Regions from separate parts of the Nocardia sp. NPDC050712 genome, predicted to be linked through region 2. Evidence: riboswitches for the same ligand, from Rfam matches in the RefSeq annotation. Region 2 holds a riboswitch; each other region holds the start of a gene.
The links. Region 2 has a riboswitch for S-adenosylmethionine ahead of AB0H76_RS22720 (rhodanese-like domain-containing protein). Riboswitches for the same ligand answer to the same signal wherever they lie in the genome.
Positions count from the first base shown of each region.

Region 1: linked by a shared signal. The riboswitch ahead of AB0H76_RS26305 (aminotransferase class V-fold PLP-dependent enzyme) and the one ahead of AB0H76_RS22720 (rhodanese-like domain-containing protein) in region 2 are both predicted to bind S-adenosylmethionine.
Region 3: linked by a shared signal. The riboswitch ahead of AB0H76_RS28590 (amino acid ABC transporter permease) and the one ahead of AB0H76_RS22720 (rhodanese-like domain-containing protein) in region 2 are both predicted to bind S-adenosylmethionine.

Region 1 covers NZ_JBFAHT010000003.1:1,272,706-1,280,264, reverse strand. Annotated here, with positions in the region: gene AB0H76_RS26320 (M1 family metallopeptidase) at 1-163, opposite strand, end outside; gene AB0H76_RS26315 (Pls/PosA family non-ribosomal peptide synthetase) at 163-4,089, opposite strand; gene AB0H76_RS26310 (LysE family translocator) at 4,245-4,883, opposite strand; SAM riboswitch class IV at 5,009-5,123, shown strand; gene AB0H76_RS26305 (aminotransferase class V-fold PLP-dependent enzyme) at 5,171-6,484, shown strand; gene AB0H76_RS26300 (TetR/AcrR family transcriptional regulator) at 6,589-7,230, shown strand; gene AB0H76_RS26295 (lipase family protein) at 7,320-7,559, shown strand, end outside.
Region 2 covers NZ_JBFAHT010000003.1:474,531-482,089, forward strand. Annotated here, with positions in the region: gene fgd (glucose-6-phosphate dehydrogenase (coenzyme-F420)) at 1-495, shown strand, start outside; gene AB0H76_RS22710 (hypothetical protein) at 649-945, shown strand; gene AB0H76_RS22715 (O-succinylhomoserine sulfhydrylase) at 954-2,168, opposite strand; gene AB0H76_RS22720 (rhodanese-like domain-containing protein) at 2,194-2,610, opposite strand; SAM riboswitch class IV at 2,626-2,741, opposite strand; gene AB0H76_RS22725 (hypothetical protein) at 2,793-3,245, opposite strand; gene AB0H76_RS22730 (FAD-dependent oxidoreductase) at 3,493-4,881, shown strand; gene AB0H76_RS22735 (amidohydrolase family protein) at 4,935-5,792, shown strand; gene AB0H76_RS22740 (NUDIX domain-containing protein) at 5,796-6,269, opposite strand; gene AB0H76_RS22745 (helix-turn-helix transcriptional regulator) at 6,253-6,930, opposite strand; gene AB0H76_RS22750 (hypothetical protein) at 7,066-7,341, shown strand; gene AB0H76_RS22755 (hypothetical protein) at 7,350-7,559, shown strand, end outside.
Region 3 covers NZ_JBFAHT010000004.1:99,795-107,353, forward strand. Annotated here, with positions in the region: gene AB0H76_RS28575 (DUF3153 domain-containing protein) at 1-407, shown strand, start outside; gene AB0H76_RS28580 (glycosyltransferase family 2 protein) at 429-1,577, shown strand; gene AB0H76_RS28585 (hypothetical protein) at 1,610-2,239, opposite strand; SAM riboswitch class I at 2,432-2,526, shown strand; gene AB0H76_RS28590 (amino acid ABC transporter permease) at 2,713-3,693, shown strand; gene AB0H76_RS28595 (amino acid ABC transporter ATP-binding protein) at 3,690-4,469, shown strand; gene AB0H76_RS28600 (ABC transporter substrate-binding protein) at 4,466-5,425, shown strand; gene AB0H76_RS28605 (GNAT family N-acetyltransferase) at 5,429-5,950, shown strand; gene AB0H76_RS28610 (LLM class flavin-dependent oxidoreductase) at 5,947-7,032, shown strand; gene AB0H76_RS28615 (ABC transporter substrate-binding protein) at 7,089-7,559, shown strand, end outside.

The DNA of each region.
Region 1 (7,559 bases), 800 kb from region 2:
CCCGGGCGGCGGTGCTGACGGCGGTGATCTCGGCCCGCCCGGTCAACCGGTTGCTGGCGACCTTGTAGACCAGGTCCAGCTCGTAGCGCGAGACCCGATAGCCGCGGTTGCCGTTCTGCGGGAGGTATTCGTCGATCGGCGGTTCGTAGAACTTGCCCCGCATCAACGAACCGTCCCCTCGTCGCCGGGCCACGGCGCGATCGGATTGCCCCACCAGCGGGTCGAGGGCGGCACCGAGTCACCGCGCATGACCAGCGAGGCGGGGCCGATGGTGGCGCCCGCGCCGATGCGCGAGGCGGGCAGCGCGACACAGTGCGGGCCGAGGGTGGCGCCGGGCGCGAGGGTGACGGTGTCCATCGCCATGATGCGGTCGTGGAACAGGTGGGTCTGCACCACGCAGCCGCGTTCCACGGTCGCGCCGTCACCGAGTGTCACCAGGTCCGCCTCCGGTAGCCAGTAGGACTCGCACCATACCCCGCGGCCGATCGTCGCGCCGAGCCCGCGCAGCCACAGATTGAGTACGGGTGTGCCGGTCGCGGCGCGCGCGAACCAGGGCGCGGCGACGGTCTCGACGAAGGTGTCGGCGACCTCGTTACGCCACACGAACGAGCTCCACAGCGGATGCTCCTCGGCCCGGATCCGGCCCACCAGCAACCATTTGGCGGCGACGGCGCTGGCCCCGGCCAGCGCACCCGCGGCCAGTAGCACGAGGCCGCTGAGCAGCGCCGCGGTCAGATGCCCGAAGGTCTGGGCCAGCCAGGCCAGCCCGAAGATCACGCCGAGCCCGATCGCGAAAGTCACGAAAACCGGTATCAGGCGGCAGGTTTCGACGATGCCGCGGGCCACGCGCAGCCGCATGGGCGGATCGAAGGTGCGCTCGGTGTCGGCGTTCTCGGAGGCACGGCGCAGCCGGACCGGCGGGCTGCCCAGCCACGACGACCCCGCCTTGGACTTGGACGGTGCGGCCGAAAGCACCGCCACCAGACCATTTTTCGGCACCCGGCGGCCCGGGGCGGTCATGCCGGAGTTGCCGAGGAAGGCGCGCTTGCCGATCTTGGCCTCGCCGATCCGCAGCCAGCCGCCGCCGAGCTCGTAGCTGGCGATCATGGTGTCGTCGGCCAGGAACGCGCCGTCGGCGACGGTGGTGAACCTGGGCAGCAGCAGCACCGTGGACGCCTCCACCCGCTTGCCGATCTTGGCGCCGAGCAGCCGCAGCCAGATCGGGGTGAGCAGGCTGGCGTAGAGCGGGAACAGGAAGGTGCGCGCCGCGTCCAGCAAACGTTCGGTGGACCAGACCTGCCACCCGACCCGGCTGCGCACCGGGTGATAGCCCTCGGTCAGTCCGATGCTGAACAACCGCACCGCCACGATCGTGATCCCGGCGTACACCCCGAGACTGAGCAGCATGGCGACCGGCAGGATCGCGAAGGCGCGCACCAGCCCGGCCGCGAGCGTCGGCGTATCGCGCACCCACCAGGCGATGAAGGCGCCGCCCGTGCCGATACCCAGGATCGGCACGGCGGCGAGCACCATCGAGGTGATACCGAAGATCAGCACCCAGTGCGCGGCCCGCGCGGGCGTGGTGCCGGGCCAGCGATGCTGCGCCTTACCGACTTTCACCGCGGGCGAGCCCGCCCACTCCTGTTCGGCCTTGACCTTGCCCGCGACCGCGGAACCCGCGGCGATCTCGGCGTTCTTCCCGATCCGGGTGCCGGGCAGCAGGATCGAGCGCGCACCAACCACGGCCCCCGGTCCGATGGTGATCGGGCCGATGTGCACCAGGTCGCCGTCGATCCAGTAGCCGGACAGGTCGACCTCGGGTTCGATGCTGCACCCGTCGCCGAGTTCCAGCATGCCGGTGACCGGCGGCAGCGTGTGCAGATCGACGCCCTCGCCGATCTTCGCGCCCAGCGCCCGCGCGAACGGCACCATCCACGGTGCGCCGGACAGGTTCTCCGCGCCGCTGGCCTCGGAGAGCCGGATCGCGGCCCACAGCCGCAGATGCACCGGGCCGCCGCGCTCGTAACTGCCCGGCTCGACGCCGCGCAGCAGCAGCCGGGCCCCGAGCACACACAGCGCCATGCGCCCCGGCGGGGAAATGAACAGCAGGAACGCCACCAGTGCCCACCACCAGGACAGATGCGGCAGCCACGGCAGCGCGCCGTAGCGGGCGGCGATATTGCCGACGATGGCGAGCCAGGTCAGCCATTGCAGGCCGGTGAGCGTGGTCAGCGGGATGGTGGCCAGGACCTGGAAGGTCTGGGCGCTCAGCGGCGTCGGGCGCACGAGGCGTTCGTCGACGGCCTCGACCGGGGCGCTCGCGTCCAGGAAGTCGGCCAGCGCGCCGAGGCGCGGATGGTCGTACAGATCGGCGACCGCGACGTGCGGATAGCGCTCGCGCAAGGCCGCCACCAGCTGGGCGGCCGCGAGCGAGCCGCCGCCGAGATCGAAGAAGTCGGTGCCCGGTCCGGTGGCCTCCGCGCCGAGGAGCGAATCCCACAGTCCCGCGACCCACTGCGCCGTCGGGGACAGTCCGGTGTCGGCGTCCGGGTCCTTGTGCTTGGGCAGCGGCCAGGGCAGCGCGTCGCGGTCGACCTTGCCGGAGGTGCGGGTGGGCAGTTCCGCGACGACAGCGAGCCGGGGCACCAGTGGCGCCGGAAGTTGTTCGGCTAGTATCGCTCTGGCTCCGGCCTGGTCGAAATCGTCGCCGGGGCCGGTCAGATAGCCGACCAGGATCTTGTTGCCCGCCTTGGTGGTTCGGATCGCGGCCGCGGCGCCGGTGACACCCGGCAGGTGCTGCAACGCGTTGTCGATCTCGCCGAGTTCGATCCGGCGGCCGCCCAGCTTGATCTGGTCGTCGGCGCGGCCGAGGAAGACCAGACCCTCCCGGTCGTTGCGCACCAGATCGCCGCTGCGGTACGCCCGCTCCCAGCCGACCGAGGCCAGCGGCGCGTATTTCTCGGCATCCTTGGCGGGGTCGAGGTACCGGGCCAAGCCGATACCGCCGATGACGAGCTCGCCGGATTCGCCCTCCCCCACCGGATTACCGGCCGCGTCGACGACGGTGAGGTCCCAGCCGTCGAGCGGGAGACCGATCCGGACCGGCCAGGTGCCGTCGAGCAGCGCCGCGCAGGCGACCACGGTGGCCTCGGTCGGCCCGTAGGTGTTCCACACCTCCCGGACCGAGTCGACGTCTCCCGAACTGCTGTTTCCGGCGAGCTTTTCCGCGAGTTCGGGCGGGACCGCCTCGCCGCCGAAGATGAGCAGCCGGACCGAGTCCAGCGCCTCGGCCGGCCAGGTGGCGGCCAGGGTCGGCACGGTGGAGACGATGCTGATCTCCCGGCGCACCAGCCACGGCCCCAGATCCGCGCCGGTCCGCACCAGCGCGCGCGGCGCGGGCACCAGGCAGGCGCCGTGCCGCCAGGCCAGCCACATCTCCTCGCAGGAGGCGTCGAAGGCCACCGAGAGCCCCGCCAGTACCCGGTCGCCGGGGCCGATCGGCGCGTCGCGCAGGAACAGCCGGGCCTCGGCGTCGACGAACGCGGCGGCGTTGCGATGGGTCACCGCAACACCTTTCGGCGTACCGGTGGACCCGGAGGTGAAGATGATCCAGGCGTCGTCGTCGGGTGCCGGGAGTTCGGTGGATTCCACTGCCGCGTCGGCTGTTTCGACTCCGGTGCGCTCCACACCGGCCGCCGTGACGATCGCGCTGACCCGCGCCTCGCCGAAGACCAGGCGGGCCCGCTCGTCCGGATCGTCGGCGTCGACCGGGACGTAGGCGGCGCCCGCGTGCAGCACCGCGAGAATGGTGACGTAGAGATCGCTGCTCCCCGAGGGCATCCGCACCCCGACCCGGTCCCCCGCCCGGACACCCGCGGCGGCCAGCCGACCGACCACGGTATCGACCTCGGCCAGCAGTTCGGCGTACCCGAGCACCGTCGTGCCGTCATCGAGGGCGGGCGCGTCGGGGTAGGTGTCCGCGGTCGCGGCGAGAATATCGACCAGGGTCCGGGCCGGCGGGGCAAGGGTGCCGCGCAGCAAAGGATTCGATAGCTCCTCGGCTACCGCATCGACCTCCGGCTGGAGCATCCGCCCTGCCCACCTCTCATAGACCGATCCCGGCCCATACCGAGACGGCGGAAATACTGCACGACCAGGGTTACCAGTGGGCAAACACCACGGTGACCAACTGTCCACGGTACCTGCGGTACCTGCGAATTTCCCGTCGCCGAACCGCGGCAGCGTTACGCGGCCGAAGCGGCGGTGCCGATCCCGAGCGTGGCGAGAATTCCCGCCGAGGCCTGCTCGAGCCGCTCCCGGATCACCGGCCGCCGCAGCAGCGCCACCGCCCGCGAAGCGAGCAGCGCGACCAGCACCATTTCGATCGCGGCGATGGCGGATTCGATGGCGCCGAGCGCCAAGGTGTTGGCGAAGCTGACCTCGGACAGGAACTGCGGCAGTACCGCCAGGTAGAACAACCCGACCTTCGGGTTGAACAGGCAGGAGATCACGCCCGCGGCGAACGCCGAGCGAACCGAGGCGGCCGCCGCCGGGCGGGCCGGGGTGTCCGCCGGTTCCGCGGCGGCCGCCCGGCGCTGCTTCCGCAGGTCGATCAGGGCGCGAATTCCCAAGTACAGCAAGTAGATTCCGCCGACCACCTTCAACAGCCGATAGGCCGTGGCGGACTGCTCCAGCAGCGCGGCGACACCGGCGGCCACGACCACCGCCCACACCATTCCGCCCAGCGCCGACCCCATCGCCGCCGCGATCCCCGGTCGGGCATCGGCGATCGAGTAGCGCAGCACCAGGAAGGTGTCCGGACCGGGCGTGAGGGACAGCAGGATGCACAGGCCGACGAAGCTGAGCAGGAGTGAAGGTGTCACCCCTCCATGGGAACGCATCCGGAACAAGTTCGCAAGTTTATTCTTTTCACTGCATTTTCATGCAGCCGCGACTAGCGGGAAATGGCGGTTGACAGGCCGCCGGTGCGTCTGACAATCTCGGTTCAGGTCATGAGTACCAGCACTAAGCCCCGGCTAGCTGGTCGGCAACCCTCCTCCGCGGTGGGGTGCTCCGGGTGACGACCAGGCTGTTCGTCCAGATGGGCGCGGCAAGCGCGGACTCGACCGATCTCACGATTGCGGGTCCCTGAACCGACGGGATTTACGTGATGACTGCTGTGGCCACCCAGATCTGCGCCCCCCTCGCCCGAGTATCCGGCGACGATCTCCAGGTGCCGCTCGTGCAGGGCGGAACCACCACCTACGCCAACTTCGACTACGCCGCCAGCGCGCCGGCTCTGGCCCAGGTCACCGACCGGGTGCAGGAGCTGCTGCCGTTCTACGCGAGCGTGCACCGCGGCGCCGGCTACGCCTCGCGCATCTCCACCGAGCGCTACGAAGCGGCCCGCGGTTCGGTCACCCGCTTCCTCGACGCCGCCGACGACCAGGTCGTCGTGTTCACCCGCAACACCACCGATTCGCTGAACCTGCTGGCCGGCTGCGTCCCCGGCGACACCGTCGTCCTCGACATCGAGCACCACGCCAACTTCCTGCCGTGGACCAAGAACGGCCGCCGCGTCGTGCGCGCCGCCGACACCGTCGAGGAGACCATCCGCCTGGTCGTCGCCGAATTGTGCAGCAAGCCCGCCGCGCTGCTGGCGGTCACCGGCGCCTCCAACGTCACCGGGGAGGTGCTGCCGCTGGAACGCCTCGCCCTGATCGCGCACCAGTGCGGCGCCCGCATCCTGGTCGACGCCGCGCAGCTGGCGCCGCATCGCCGGATCAGCCTGCGCGACACCGGCATCGACTACCTGGCTTTCTCCGGCCACAAGCTCTACGCGCCGTTCGGCGCCGGCGTGCTGGTCGGCCGGCGGGACTGGCTCGATCAGGCCGAACCGTATCTGGCCGGCGGCGGCGCGGTCCGCGAGGTCACCACCGCGGGGGCGCAGTGGGCGCCCGCCCCGCAGCGGCACGAGGCCGGCTCGCCCAACGTGCTCGGCGTCGCCGCCCTCGCGGCCGCCTGTGACGCCCTGTGTCAGATCGACCCGCAGACCCTCATCTCGCACGAACACGAACTCGCCGAACGCCTCCGCACCGGCCTGTCCGCCCTCCCCGGCGTCCGCCAGCTGCGGCTGTGGGCCGACAGCCCCGACATCGTCGGCATCGTCGCCTTCACCCTGGACGGCTTCGCCCCCGGCGAGGTCGCCGCCTACCTCTCCGCCGAGCACGGCATCGGCGTCCGCGACGGCCGCTTCTGCGCCCACCCGCTGCTGGCCCGCCTCGGCTTGGAAGGCGCGCTGCGCGCCAGCGTCGGCCTCGGCACCAGCTCCGCGGACGTCGATCGGCTGATCCAGGCCGTCGCCACGCTCGTCGAGCACGGCCCGTCCTGGAAGTACGCCAAGACCGACGGCCTGTGGAACCCCACCCCTGAAACCCGCGACTTCTCCGATCCGAGCGCCGGCGCGGCCGCCTGCCTCGACTGACCTCCGCAAGGCGGGTGCGGGCCGGGAAACCTGCCCGCACCTGCCTTTTCGGTTGCGGCCACCGATCGGGAACCGCGCCGCGGCGGGCACTACGCTGGGCGGCGATGGGTACGCCGCAGACCAGACACAGCTACTCCGGACAATCGGTCCTGGAGCGCCGCGCCGAGCGCCGCGCCTTGTTCGTAGACGCGGCGCTGACGGTGTTCGCCGATCGGTCGTACGCGAAAAGCTCTGTGACAGAGATCTGCTCGACCGCGGGCCTGTCCCGGCGCCAGTTCTACGAGGAGTACTCGAGCCGCGAAGATCTCCTGATGGCCGCCTACGACGCGGCCCATCAGGCGGCCCGGGACGCCGTCGCGGCGGCGCTGGCCGACACCACCGGCGGTTCGGCCCGCGAACTGGTCACCGTGGGCCTGACCGCGTATCTGGACGCGATGGTCAGCGATATCCGCCGGGCCAAGGTCGCCTACGTCGAGGTGGTCGGCGTCAGCGAACGCGTCGAACAGCACCGGCTCGGCGTGCGCGACGAGTGGGCCAACACCATCGAGGCCATCGCCTCCAACGTGCCCGAGGTGCGCGCTCCGGCCTGCGGCTGGCCGACCGCCATGGCCGGCTTCATCGGCGCGCTCAACGGCGCGGCCCATCACTGGAGCATGGACGAGCAGCGGCCGCCGGTGCGTGCCCTGGTCGAGATGCTGTCGACGCTGCTGTTCGCCTTGCTGATCCCCAGCACATCCGAGGGGTAATTGCGATCCCGGTCACGTTCGTGCGATAGTGACGCGCAACATTGAGACGCAGGTGTCTCAATGCGGGGAACAAGGGATGTGGGTCGAAGATGACCATCTGGAAATCACACGCGCTGCGTCGTACCGCAGCCCTGGCCGCCGGCGTGCTCGCGGTATTGGCCACTACGACAACCGCCGTCGCCGAACCGGCGCCGGCCCAGCCGGCCATTCAGGCGCCGGCCCCGATACCGCTGCCGCCGGAATTCGACGCCGCCTTCTACAACCCGCCCGCGGACGTGGTCGCCGCCACCGACCCCGGCGGGCTCATCGCGGTCCGGCAGGTCAACGTC
Region 2 (7,559 bases):
TACGTCGCCGCCGGCGGGCCGCTGGTCGCGCGGTACGCGGGCCGCGCGGGTGACGGTTTCATCTGCACCTCGGGCAAGGGCATGGAGCTCTACACCGACAAGCTGATGCCCGCCGTCGCCGAGGGCGCCGCCAAGGCCGGCCGCACCGTCGAGGACATCGACCGGATGATCGAGATCAAGATCTCCTACGACACCGATCCCGAACTGGCGCTGGAGAACACGCGCTTCTGGGCACCGCTGTCGCTGACGCCGGAGCAGAAGCACTCCATCACCGATCCGATCGAGATGGAGACCGCCGCCGACGAACTGCCGATCGAGCAGATCGCCAAGCGCTGGATCGTGGCCAGCGACCCGGACCAGGCCGTCGACCTGATCAAGCCGTACCTGGACGCGGGCCTGAACCACCTGGTCTTCCACGCCCCCGGGCACGACCAGCGCCGCTTCCTGGACCTGTTCCAGCGCGACCTGGCCCCGCGCCTGCGCGCCCTCGCCTAGGTCCCCCGGCCAGAAGTTATCCACACCCCCCGACTTATCCACATTCGGAGCCTCGGGGGGTGTTTTCTGTCCTGGGAACGGCCAAGATCGGCGGAGAAGTCAGCGCCTCGGGGCTGTTCCGCTTGTACGATCAGGGAAAGGAATCTCGACATCATGGCCGACCTCGAAGACCGCGTAGCAACCCTGGAGTCGCAAATGGAAATCCAAGGCGCTAGAGATTCCGCGACCCTGACCGTGGTCTCCGGCAAACTGGTGAAGCTGGATCGTCGGCTCGGCCGCGTCCAGGAGGCTGTCACGAATCTCGCGCTGAAGCACGAGGAGTTGGCCGCCACCGTTGAACAACTCGGCACCACCGTCGAGCAACTCGGCACCACCGTCGAGCAAGGCTTCGAACGCGTCGATACCAAACTCGACGAGGTCCTGCGGCGGTTGCCGCCGCCGCAGGAGTAGCCAGCCGGTCAGCTGAGGGCGTGGTCCAAATCGTCGAGGAGGTCTTCGACGTCTTCGAGGCCGATGGAGATGCGGACTACGCCGTCGGTGAGGCCGATGGTGGCGCGGCCTTCGGGGCCCATGGCGCGGTGGGTGGTGGTGGCGGGGTGGGTGATCAGGGTTTTGGCGTCGCCGAGGTTGTTGGAGATGTCGACGATGCGCAGGCGGTTCAGTACTTCGAAGGCGCGCTTCTTGGCTTCGTCGGCGGGTGCGTTCAGTTCGAAGGTGACGACGGTGCCGCCCGCGCTCATCTGGCTCTTGGCCAGGTCGAACTGCGGGTGTGATTCGAGGTACGGGAAGCGCACCCAGTTCACGGACTTGTTGTCCTCCAGGAACTTCGCGACGCGCAGGGCCGAGGCGGCCGAGTGGTTCACTCGCAGCGGCATCGTTTCCAGGCCCTTGAGCAGGGTCCAGGCGTTGAACGGGCTCAGCGCGGGGCCGGTGTGGCGCATCAGGTTCTTCACCGGGCCGTCGATGTAGTCCTGCGGGCCGAGGATGGCGCCGCCGAGCACCCGGCCCTGCCCGTCGATGTGCTTGGTGCCCGAGTAGACGAGCACGTCGGCGCCGAGCTCGAAGCCGCGCTGCAGCAGCGGAGTGGCGAAGACGTTGTCCAGCACCACCTTCGCGCCCGCGGCGTGCGCGAGCTCGGTGACGCGGCGCACGTCGACCAGGGTCTGCATGGGGTTGGCTGGTGTCTCGAAGAACACCGCCTGGGTCGGCACCGACAGCGCCTGCTCCCACTGGTCCAGGTCGTCGCCGTCGACGAAGACGGTCTCCACGCCCCAGCGCGGCAGGATCTCGTTGCACACCACGAAACAGGACCCGAACAGGCTGCGCGCGGCCACCAGTCGATCCCCGGCGCCCAGCAGCGCGCCGAGCGCGGTGAACACCGCGGACATGCCGCTGGCCGTCGCGAAGCAGGCTTCGGCGCCGTCGAGCAGCCGCATCCGCTCCTCGAACATGGCCACCGTCGGGTTGCCGTAGCGGGAGTAGACGAAGTGCTCGATCTCGCCGGTGAAGGAGGCCTCGGCCGCCTCGGCGCTCTCGTAGACGAAGCCGGAGCTCAGGTACAGCGCCTCGGAGGTTTCCTCGAAACCGCTGCGCCGCAGGCCACCGCGCACGCCGAGGGTTGCCGGGCCGACGCCCTCGGGCAGCGGCTTGTCGAACGCGCCACCGGTGATCATGACTGCTCCTTCACAGAAGTCGGGCTCACGACTGCTTCCACGGCAACCCGCGGGCGCGCCAGCCGGAGCCGCCGCGGTGACCGTCCGCGTCGAGCGGGCCTTCGAAGCCCTCGTCCACGTTGTAGGCCGGCGCGATGCCGAGCTGGGTGGCCACCGTCGCGGCGTGCGCGGAGCGCTGACCGGAGCGGCACAGGAACACCACGGGTGCTTCCGGCGCGCGGCCGTCGAGGGCCTTGCTCAGCTGGTCGGCGAAGGCTTGATTGCGCGTGCCGGTGCCGTCGACCCATTCGATGAGCACGGTGGGGCGCTCGATCGCGGTGGTGTCGGGGACGCCGACGAAGCGCCATTCGGCTTCGGTGCGCACGTCGATCAGCACGGCTTCGGGGTTGTCGCGCAACAGGTCCCACGCTTGCTGCGGGGTGATGTCACCGGCGTAAGTCATGTCGATCCTCCTGAGAATCCGCACTTGCCGCATCGGGGTTCGGATGCGTGCCAGGTCGTCACCCGGAGCACCCCACCGCGGAGGAGGGTTGCCGACCAGCGAGCCGGGGCTTGGCGCTGGTGCTCATGACCTGGACTGAGATTGCCTGGACAGGGGCCGGGCTGTCAAACACCGAAATCGGGTCAGTTGCAGACCAGCCATTTGCCGTCGGTCCGGACCAGATTCCAGGTTTCGGTGGTCTCTTTGCCGTCGGCCTCGGTGGTGACGGTGGCCTTGGCGCGGTCCCCGTTCACGGTCTGCCCCTCGATCCTGGCGAGTTCCACCGACTTTCGGCCGCCGGCCCCGAACTGGGCGCCCAGCGGGGTTTTGGCCTCGTCGAATCCGGTGCACGCGGTGCCCGGCGCGGGCACCGCGTCGCTCTGCGCGCGGCCGCCGACGTAATTGCTGACGGCCGCGGAGATCCGGTCGGCTTCTGTGACATTTTTCTCAGCCGGGGACAGCAGCCCGCCCGCGAACACCGCGACCAGCACAATCGCGGCGAAGATCGCCGCGGCGATGAACGGGGTCATCGATCGCTTGTCGGTCTGGTCGACCAGGATCGGCTCGTCCTCTGGCGTGGGCTGCTGCTCGGTCATGGTGTCGATGATTCCTTATGCCTGGTGGACGGCACCCGTGCAGGCGGCCGAGGGCGTCCCGATAGAATCGCGAGACCGTGGTCGGCCGCCATCACCATGTGGCAGTGCGGCACGGAGCGACCTGGGGGCTTTGCAGTTACGAGCCAGCAGCACCAGCCGCATCGTCAGGGGCAACCGCAGCGGCCGCTCGACTTAGCCTAGGCTAAGAAGGACGCCATTATTTTTCGACCGAAGGTGCGCGTAAGAGATGACCGAACAGAGTGCAGCCACTCGCCCGCTCCGCATCGCGATCGTGGGCGCAGGACCGGCCGGTATCTACGCCGCCGACGCGTTGATGAAATCCGACGCCGAGGTGAGCATCGACCTGTATGAGCGCATGCCCGCGCCGTTCGGTCTGATCCGCTACGGCGTCGCGCCGGACCATCCGCGCATCAAGGGCATCATCACCGCCCTGCACAAGGTGCTCGACAAGGAGCAGGTGCGCCTGCTCGGCAATATCGACTACGGCACCGACATCACCCTGGACGACCTGCGGCGCTTCTACGACGCGGTGATCTTCTCCACCGGCGCGAACGCCGACCGCGCGCTCGACATCCCGGGCATCGATCTGGACGGCTCCTACGGCGCCGCCGACTTCGTCTCCTGGTACGACGGCCACCCGGACGTGCCGCGCGAATGGCCGCTGCACGCGGAGAAGGTCGCGGTGCTCGGCGTCGGCAACGTCGCCCTCGATGTCGCGCGCGTGCTCGCCAAGACCGGCGACGAACTGCTGCCGACCGAGATCCCGCCGAACGTCTACAACGGCCTCAAGGAGAACAAGGCCGTCGAGGTGCACGTCTTCGGCCGCCGCGGCCCGGCGCAGGCCAAGTTCACGCCGCTGGAGCTGCGCGAACTGGACCACTCGCCGACCATCGAGGTCATCGTCGACCCCGAGGACATCGACTACGACGCCGGTTCCGAGGCCGCGCGCCGCCACTCCAAGCAGGTCGACATGGTCGCCAACACCTTGGAGCAGTGGGCGATTCGCGATCAGGGCACCCGCCCGCACAAGCTGTTCCTGCACTTCTTCGAGTCGCCGTCCGAGGTGCTCGGCGCGGACGGCAAGGTCGTCGGCCTGCGCACCGAGCGCACCCAGCTCGACGGCACCGGAAACGTCAAGGGCACCGGCACCTTCCGCGAGTGGGACGTGCAGTCGATCTACCGCGCGGTGGGTTACCTCTCGCAGAACATCAACAACCTGCCCTTCGACGAGCAGGCCGGCACCGTGCCGAACGAGGCCGGCCGCGTGCTGGCCGACGAGGACGCCGACGGTCCCGCCCGCTACCTGCCGGCCACCTATGTCACCGGCTGGATCAAGCGCGGCCCGGTCGGCCTGATCGGCCACACCAAGGGCGACGCCAACGAGACCGTGGCCTGCCTGCTCGACGACAGCACGAACTTCACCCCGGCCCCGGAGCCGGAACTGGACGCCGTCACCACCTTCCTGGAGGGCAAGGGCATCCCGTTCACCACCTGGCAGGGCTGGTACCGCCTGGACGCGCACGAGCGCGCCCTGGGCGAGCCGGAGGGCCGCGAGCGGGTCAAGGTTGTCGAGCGCGAGGACATGTTGCGCGCCAGCGAACCCAACAAGGTGTAGTTCTTGGTCCTGCGACGGCAGCGAAAACTCGCTAACTGAGGCATTCTGTACAAGTGTTCGATGCCCATGTCCACATCATCGATCCGCGGTTCCCGCTGATCGAGAACGAGGGCTACCTGCCCGACCCCTACACCATCGCCGATTATCGAAAGCGCATGGCGCGCTTCGATGTCGGCGGTGGCGCGGTGGTCAGCGCGTCCTTCCAGGGCACCGACCAGACCTGGATGAAGGCGGCCCTGGCCGAGCTCGGCCCGGGCTGGGTCGGCGTGACGACGCTGAACCTGGAGACCTCCGACGCCGACATCGTCGAATTGGATCGAATCGGCGTGCGCGCCTTGCGTTTCAATCTCAAGCGCGCCGCCGCCGACATCACCGGCATGACCCTGCAGGCGCTGCGGGCGCACGATCTGGTCGGCTGGCATGTCGAGGTCTATATCGACGGTTCGATGCTGGCCTCGCTGCAACCGGTGATCTCCAAGCTGCCCGCGCTGTCCATCGACCATCTCGGCATGTCCGAGGAGAGCCTGCCGTATCTGCTGGATCTGGTGGATCGCGGCGCCCGGGTCAAGGCCACCGGTTTCGGCCGGGTGTCGATGCACGTCGCCGACACCATCCGCCGCATCCACGCGGTGAACCCGCGCGCCCTGATGTTCGGCTCCGATCTGCCGGGTACCCGCGCCGGTCGCCCCTTCCAGGACCCCGACGTCGACCTGATCTGCGACGTCGTCGGCACCGACATGTTCGCCGTCCTGGAGGACAACGCCCGCGAGTTCTACCGCCTGCCCTCGCACGCCCGCTCGGCCCTGCCGCCGCTCCCCCGCACCGAGCAGCCCACCCTGCCCCTGCACCGCGACCAGCTCCCCCGCCTGGACCCCAACGCCACGCTCCCGCTCCCCATCATCGAGCGCTAGGAATCAGCCCAGATACGGATGTGCACGACCTGCGGCGTGATGCCCTAGGCGTAATCGCACTGTGTCGTGCACGGGCAATTCTTCCAGTTCGTCCAGCTGGATGAACCGGACCTCGGTCGACTCCGAGCTGACCTCTAATTGGCCGGCACAGACCCGGCCATAGAAGGTGATGTTGAATTCCTGACGGACTTCACCGTCGGCGTATTCGATGATGTGCTCCGGATCGGTATAGATGCCGAGCAGCCCGGTGATCTCGATGTCCAGTCCGGTCTCCTCTCTCGTTTCCCGAATCACGCACTCTTCGAGCGTTTCCCCGATCTCCATGACACCGCCCGGGAACGACCAATTGCCCGAGTCGCTGCGGCGCTGCATGAGAACAGCACCCCACTCATCCACGACCAGGGCGGATCCACCCGGAACGAGACTGTTCGCCCTGGGGGCCGTCGGATCTCGGTAGTAGTCACGCCGTTTTCCCATGAGTAACCCCTTGCTGATAGGGAGCCACACTGCCCCAAAGTTGCTCAACCTGGTCTGCGAACGACGAAAAGATGCCGTGCGAGGAAAGTCGCCGTAGATGAAAAGCCGTGTGCTGGTATCCACGGGCGCGAATGAGGTACGGGGTGACGATCATCTGATCGTCGAACCGAAACACCGAGTTGTAGAGGTGAACAGAATGCAATCCGACCTGACAGCCGGAGACGCTGTCCAGCTCACCCAACATGCTGAGAGCGTTCTGGATTCGACCGGCAAGCGTGCCGTTCATCTGCTCCAGGGCATCGCGCTCAGCGACGTGTGCGCTGTCGGGATCGGCAAATGCCAAACGAACTTGGGCACCGTTCCGACATTTTTGAGCGATGATCTCCGCGGCGTCAGGGAGCAGCTCGAAGACGAACGGATATGCATACCCGACGATGTCTATCTTCTCTTTCGCGCCGGCCGCAAGGTCGGGGCGGGTCTGCGGCCACAACGCCTCCTCGGACTCGTTCAATACCCGCGCCACTTCGAGTCTCGTCCGTCGGTGCGGAACGCGCCCAGCACGCCAACGATTCACTGTCTTCACGTCTACGCCGACGGCGGCGGCAAGCATCGCGGAGTCCAGTTGTGCACGCAGCATTGCCGATTCGAGGCGCTGGCTCATACCGCAACACTACGAGACAAACGCGGGACGTTTTGGGGATTCACGGTGTCCGTAGAAACGTCCCCTGCGCAGTTCAAGCGTCCAAAGCTTGGTCATAGCGTCATTGCAGTCCAACAACGAAAGCAGGGAGCGGCAATGGCGATCACCTTTACCCGGGCCAAGGTGCTCGCCGCGCTGGCGGCCCTCGAGCCGACGGAGACCCTCACGGTCGAACAGCTGGGCGCGAAAACAGGTTTCGCCAAAGGAACGATCCGACAGGGCCTGCAAGAGAGTGCGTACGAGGGCTTCGCGGCTCTTGTGCACCAGCACCCGCCGCGCTGGAGATTGACCCGAGAGGGCAGATGCCTAATGCATACGAGCGGGCTCCGGGACTTGATTCCCGCCATACCCGACAGCGGCGCAGTGCTGTGATGGCCCGGGTGACCGCGATCGGGTTTCTGCGCCGGGACATTTCGGGCATCTCACAAGGCTGGGATGAGACTCAGATGCGGAGTCTCGCGAAGCGACTCGGGTATGACCTGGCAAAGATCGTAGTGTTCGGCTCAGCGACGCACGACCCATTGGGGCGGTTACTCGGTGTCATCCACCGAACCGACGCGGTTGCCATATTCGTGCCGAAGGCAACGCAT
Region 3 (7,559 bases), on a different contig from region 2:
CCGAGCAGAGCCAGGGCATGTTCCAGCTGAGCATGCAGCGCACCGGCGATCTGGTCAGCCTGAGCGGGCGCGTCGATCTGAAATCGGTGCCGCCGCACGGCTCCGACGTGCAATTCACCGTGGCCTTCCCGGCGCGCGTCGCCAAGACCAACGGCAACCGCGAGGACGACTCCACCGTCTCCTGGAAGCTGCCGCCCGGCGATGTGTCCCAGATCCGCGCCGAGGTCAGCTACGCCGACCCCAACACCCGCTCGTTCGCGGGCTGGGCGGGCATCGTCGGCGGCATCACCCTCGCGGTCGCCGCGATCGTCGCCGCGATGGCCTACATGGATCGCAATCCCCCGGCGCCGGGCACCGGCCGGTTCTCGCTGAACGAGTGGTGGCGCACGGTGAAGGAACATCGCTGAGCCGCTCGGGTGCGGACCGACGTGAACTCCGGGCGGTGCTACCCCGTGGTGCGGGCGGGCACCGCGGTGGCCGTGGCCGGATGTGCTGTCGCGCTGTACAACCGGGTGACGATGCCACGTCTGGCCGCGTCCGCGGCCGTGGTCGAGCCGGTGACGGTGTGCGTTCCGGCGCGCGACGAGGCGGGCCGGTTGCCCGCGCTGCTCGCGGATCTTCGGGTCCAGACCGGGGTCCCCGACCTGCGGGTCCTGATTCTCGACGACGCCTCCACCGATGGGACCGCCGCCGCGGCGGCCGCGGTGATCGCGGGCGACGACCGCTTTCTGGTGATCCGGTCCGAGGACGAACCCGACCCCGGCTGGACCGGTAAGGCCGCGGCCTGCCAGCGGCTGGGCGAGCTGGCGGACACCGCCGCGCTGGTCTTCCTCGACGCCGATGTGCGGCTCGGGCCCGGCGCGATCGCCGCCGCCGTGCACGAATTGCGCAGGCGCGAGGTGGCATTGGTCGCACCGTGGCCCGCCCAGGTGGCGGGCTCCGCGGCCGAGGCGCTGGTGCAGCCGCTGCTCTGCTGGTCCTGGGCCGCCGCCCTGCCGATCACCGCCGGCAATCGCAGCCGCAGACCGTCGACGGCGGTGGCCTGTGGCCAGTTCCTGGTCTTCGACACCGCCGCCTACCGCGCCATCGGCGGCCACCGCGCGGTAGCCGCGAGCCCGACCGAAGACCTGGATATCGCCCGCGCCCTGCGCCGCAGCGGCCGCCACACCGCCGTGGTCGCGGCCGGGCGGCTGGCGAGCACCCGAATGTACTCGGGCGCGGCCGAACTCGACGCCGGCTACACCCGCTGGCTGTGGTCCGCCTACGGCGGTTCGCGTGTCGCCGCCGCGGCAGTCGGAGCCGTTGCCGCCCTGGCCTATTGGATCCCGCCCTTGGCCGCCGCCACCGGCCGCGGATCGGTACGGCGCGCCGGGCTGCTCGGGTATTCCGCCGCCGTCGCCGGCCGCCTGCTCACCCGAACCACCGAGACGGCGGCCGCACCGACCCGCACCGATATCGTTGCCGCGCTCTCCCACCCGGCCGCCGTCGCCGCCTACGCGGCACTCACGGTCCGCTCGCACCGCGCCCACCGCCGGGGCACGCTGCGCTGGAAACAGCGGGCCCTGCGCGCCGGCTGAGCATCGAACACCCGCGCTGCCGTGTCCGCCGGCTAGGCGTCGATGATTCCGACCGTGGGCAAATAGAAACAGCTGCGCGCGCCGTCGACCGTGCTGCCGAAGACTGCGGCCAGGACGGTGCCCCGGCCGGTGTCGACCGGGACCGCGCGGATGCCGCCGGTGGGGACGTTGGTGGCGAAGAAGTCGCGGACGGCCTGTTCGGCGAGAGGGCGGAGCACAGCGGGCACCTCGGGCGGGACCATGCTCGCGAAGACCTCGTTCAGGGGGCCCATCGACGCCATGCCGCCGCGACCGGTGTCGATGTTCAGCCAGGCCACCCGCATGCCGGAGCCGTCGGAGCGGCTCGGGTCCGAGGGCAGGAAGGTGAACATGGTCTGGCCGGATTTCACGGCGGTCAGGTCCAGCCCGGGGATCGCCAGGGTGTGCGCTGGCCAGGGGCCCGGGACCGCACCCGCCATGGCGGGATTGGTGAGGGTGACGCCCGTGCCGCTGCACAGGGCCGCCGTGGGATAGAGGAACGGCGTCACGCCGAGGGCTTGCAGGGCGCCGGCGGTGCCGTCGGAGGCGGCCGGTGCCGCGACGGCCGGCGCCACCGGGGCGAGAGCGAGCGCGGCCAATGCCGCCGGGGCTGCGAGATACGAGAGCCGACTTCGAGCGAACACCGCGAACCTCCTCACGTCGAAACGATCGAGGTTCACACCGTACGCCCGCTACCTCCCGAAACCGGGCATTTCCGGCGGGGCCAGCAATCGGGCCGCGACCATAGTCCGCCACGAACGCCCCGGTGACCAGGACTGCGCTCATCGTGATTTCTAACCTTGAATCCGAGTTCACTTGCTCCCCATGATGTTCGAGCACCATCCAGAGCGATTGAGAGACCTGGCTCGCCGACGTCGCAGCAACCCCCCGGCATGCCGGGTGCGGGTGCTTCCGCCAGGACCGATGGAGGAACCCCACCATGAGCACCGCATACCGCGCCACCCGCTGGGGGCGCCTGCACATCGACCACTGCCGCAGCACCTCGACGGGTTGTCGCGGCTGAGCCGCCGCCAGACCCGCACCCGACGCTGGCCGGGTGATGCGACCGACGCCGACGGCGTGGTCGCGTTCATTTTTTCTTTCGAGGATCATCGTTATGAGTGCGTCGATCGCACCACCCGACGCCGGAGCGCCGCCCGGCACGCCGGAGCCGGCGGAGCTCGCGCCGCCGACGGTGGCGAAGCCGTGGCATCCGTGGCGCTGGGTGATCAGCGCGGCGGCCCTGCTGCTGCTGGCCCAGTTCGTGCACGGCCTGGTGACCAACCCGGGCTGGGAATGGGCGACGTTCGCGCGCTACTTCACAGCCAAGTCCGTGCTCGCCTCGCTGCGGGTCACCCTGGAGCTGACGCTGTGGGGTACGGCGCTGGGGTTCCTGCTCGGCACCTTGCTCGCCATCGCCCGGCTGTCGAACAACCCGGTGCTGCGGGTCATCTCGTGGGTCTACATCTGGGCGTTCCGATCCATTCCGATGATCGTGCAGCTGCTGTTCTGGTTCAACATCGCCTACCTGTATCAGAAGATCTCGCTCGGCATCCCGTTCGGCCCGGCCTTCTTCACCTTCGACGTCAACAACGTGATCAGCGGCTTCACCGCCGCCGTGATCGGCCTGGCGCTGCACCAGGCGGCCTACTCGGCGGAGATCATCCGCGCGGGCATCATCTCGGTGGACGCCGGGCAGCTGGAAGCGGCCGCCGCCCTGGGCATCCCGCGCTGGCGGCAGTTCCGGACGGTGATCGTCCCGCAGGCCATGCGCTCGATCCTGCCCAACGCCACCAACGAGGTGATCAGCCTGTTCAAGGGCACCTCGATCGTGTCGGTGATGGCGATCGCGGAGCTGTTCTATCAGGTCCAGGTGATCTACGGCCGCAACGGCCGGGTGGTGCCGCTGCTGATGGTGGCCACGGTCTGGTACATCGTGCTGACCACGGTGCTCTCGGTGGCGCAGTACTACATCGAGCGGCACTACGCCAAGGGCGCGCAGCGCGAGATCCCGCCGACGCCGTGGCAGAAGGCGCAGCGCAAGTTCCGTGAGATCGCCGCCATCGGCGTGGCCACACCGCGCGGAGCGACCCGATGAGCGCCGCGGCGACGCCCGCGGTCGAGGTGCGCGGAGTCCGCAAGTCCTATGGCGCGCAGGAGATTCTGCGCGGTATCGATCTGACGGTGCGCTCCGGCGAGGTGGTCGCGGTGATCGGCCCGTCCGGCGGCGGCAAGTCCACGCTGCTGCGGGTGCTCAATCACCTGGAGACGCTGGACGCCGGAACTGTGCACATCGACGGCGAGCTGATCGGCTATCGGTTGCGCCGCAACGTCTTACACCCGTTGACCGACCGCGAGGTGCGCCGCCAGCGCTCCCGCATCGGCTTCGTCTTCCAGCAGTTCAACCTCTTCCCGCACCTGACCGCGCTGGAAAACGTCACGCTCGCACCGCTGTCGGCGCAGGGCCGGCCCAGGGACGAGGTCGAGCGGGAGGCCCGCGAGTTGCTGGCCCGGGTCGGCATCGCCGCGTTCGCCGACGCCTATCCGCGCACGCTCTCCGGCGGGCAGCAGCAGCGCGTCGCGATCGCTCGCGCGCTGGCCCTGCGCCCCAGGGTGATCCTGTTCGACGAACCCACCTCGGCGCTGGATCCCGAGCTGGTGGGCGAGGTGCTCGCGGTCATCCGCGATCTCGCCCACACCGGCACGGCGCTGGTGATCGTCACCCACGAGATCGGTTTCGCCCGTGAGGTCGCCGACACCGTGGTCTTCCTCGACGACGGCGCCATCGTCGAACAGGGCCCGCCGGCCCAGGTCCTGGACCATCCCGAACATCCCCGCACTCGCGCATTTCTCTCCAGAACAGGTATTCGATGAAGCTCTCCGCCCTGGCCGCCGCTACTGCCGCGCTGGCCGTCCTGGTCACCGGCTGCGGCACCGATCCCGATGCGGGCCACGAGGTCCAGCAGGCCGGCGCGGTCTCCTACGACCTCTCCCCCGCCCAGTCCGGGCGAGTCCGCGGCACCAAGGTCGACGCCATCGCCGCGACGGTGCCGCAGGCGATCCGCGATCGCGGCAGCCTGGTGATCACCGGCTCCAGCGGAGCCGCGCCGCCGCTGCGGTTCTACGCCACCGACGACAAGACCACGGTCGGGTCCGAGGTCGATTTCGCCTCGGCGATCGCCGACGTGCTCGGCCTGAAACTCGAGGTGCGGGTGGCGGACTGGGCGCAGAACTTCGTCAAGGTGGATTCCGGTGAGGTGGACGCGTTCATCTCGAACGTCACGGTGACCGAGGAGCGCAAGGAGAAGTACGACTTCGCCACCTACCGCACCGACACCGTCGCCCTGGAGGTCCCGATCCAGAGCGATCTGGTCTTCACCGATCGGAAGAGCCTGGCGGGCAAGCGCATCGGCGTCGGCACCGCCACCAACCAGGAGCAGTTGCTGGTGCGCTGGAACGAACTCAACCGCGCCGAGGGGCTGGCCCCGATCGATCTGGCCTACTTCCAGCAGACCACCGACTACTACCTCGCGCTGGCCTCCCAGCGCCTGGACGGCTTCGTCGGTCCCAACCCGAGCGCGATCTACCACTCCGCCACCGCCAAGCAGACGAAGATCATCGCGAGCTTCTCCGGCGCGGGCGAGCAGTTGCAGGGCGAGATCGCGGTGCTGACCAAGAAGAACAACGCCCTGATCGGGCCGGTGCACAAGGCGCTCGAGCACCTCATTCAGGACGGCACCTACCAGAAGATCCTGGACCGCTGGGGCCTGGCCTCCGAGGCCGTCACCGCGTCGCGGATCAACCCGCCCGGCCTGCCGAAGAAGGGCTGAGCGGTGTCACAACGCTTCCCCGACAACGGCCTGCGGGTGCACCGGGTGGCCCAGGACGATCCGCTGGCCGCGCCGCTGCTGGCCGAACTCGCCGTCGAATACAGCAGCCGCTACGGCCGCAGCGCCGGTCAGATGCACACCGAACTCCGGAACTACCCGCGCACCCGTTTCGCGGCGCCGCACGGCGGCCTGCTCGTGGTGACCCGGGATACCGAACCGGTGGCCGGCGGCGCGTTCCAGCGCTACGACGACGACACCGCCGAACTCAAGCGCATCTGGACCGCCAAGGAACACCGCAGGCAGGGCCTGGGCCGCTTCGTGGTGGCGCAGCTGGAGCTCGAGATCACCCGGCTCGGCTACCGGCGCGTCTACCTCACCACCGGCTGGCGCCAGCCCGAGGCGGTCGCGCTCTATCTGGCCGCGGGCTACACCGCGCTGTTCGACCCGGCGCTGCCGGCCGAGGAGATCGGCGCGCACCCGTTCGAAAAGTTCCTGCCCGCAGCCGATCTGGAGGCGATCGCATGAAGTTCCTGCTGTTCACGCTGGTCACCCGGACGCCGGATCCGCACACCGGCGTGCTGCCGGACACGCACGAGCGGCTGCGGTCGGTCGTCGACCAGGCCCGGGTCGCCGAGGAACTCGGCTACGACGGCTTCGCGGTCGGCGAGCGGCACGAGGATCCCTTCCTGTCCGCCTCGCCGCCGGTGCTGCTCAGTCATATCGCCGCGGTCACCTCGCGGATCACGCTGTTCACCGCCGTCACGACGCTGAGCCTGCTGGACCCGGTGCGCGCCTTCGAGGACTACTCGACGCTGGACAACCTCTCCGGCGGCCGCCTGGAACTGATCATCGGCAAGGGCAACGGCGCCGCGCAGGCGGAGCTGTTCCACGTCACCACCGACGATCAGTGGGACCGCAACCGCGAGGGGTACGAGCTGTTCCGGGCGCTGTGGGCCAGCGACCAGGTGACCTGGTCGGGCCGCTTCCGCCCGGAACTGGTTGCGGCCAAGGCCCTTCCGCGCCCTTACCAGCCCTCGATCCGGATCTGGCACGGCAGCGCCACCAGCCGGGATTCGGTGGAACTGGCCGCGCGCCACGGTGATCCGCTGTTCTCGGCCAACGTCACCAATCCCATCGAGCCCTACGCCGAACTGGTCCGCCACTACCGGGAGCGGTGGGCGCACTACGGCCACGAGCCGGCCGACGCGCTGGTCGGGGCGGGCACCGCGGGCTTCCACCTGGCGCCCACCTCGCAGCAGGCGCTCGACGTCTATCGCCCGATCTTCCAGGCCCGGCTGGCGCTCTCGCGCAAGCTCGGCCTGCCGATCGTGTTCGAGACCCTGGAGGACTTCGCCGCCCGCTCCTCGGCGCTGATCGGCAGCCCGGAGCAGGTGCTCGACAAGGTCGGCCGCCAGCACGAGCAGTTCGGCCACGAGGTGATCCACCTGTCCTCCGAACGCGACGGACGCACCGAGGCGCAGCACCGCGGCAGCCTCGAGTTGTTCCAGCAGGAGGTGGCGCCCGAGTTGCGCCGCCGCATTCCCAGTCGTCCCCTGGCCGCCGGCCGCACCATCCCCCGACCCGAATTATCTGGAGTTACACCGTGATCCGCACCCGTCATCGCCTCGCCACGCTCGCCGGCGCGCTCGCCGCGGCCAGTACGCTGGTCGCCTGCGGCAGCGACACCGGCGGCGCCGGCGGCGACGCCGGTCCCCCGCAGCCCGGCGGCGCCCTGCGCTACGGCCTGTCGCAGGCGCCGTCCTGCTCGGATCCCGCGCAGGCCGGCAGCAACCAGACGCTCTACGTCACCCGCCAGATCGTCGACTCGCTGACCGATCAGGATCCCAAGACCGGCGAGCTGAAGCCGTGGCTGGCGCGCAGCTGGGAGGCCAGCCCGGACGCGAAGGTGTTCACCTTCCACCTGGCCGACAATGTCACCTTCAGCGACGGCTCCCCGCTCACCGCCGACTCGGTGCGCAAGACCTTCGAGTCGGTCGTCAAGCTCGGCGCGGCCAAGGCTCCGCTGGCCAACGGCTTTCTGATCAATTACGTCGGCACCACCGCGGTGGACAAGCTGACCGCGCGCGTCGAGTTCAGCAAGCCCAACGCGCAGTTCCTGCAGGCGTCCTCGAGC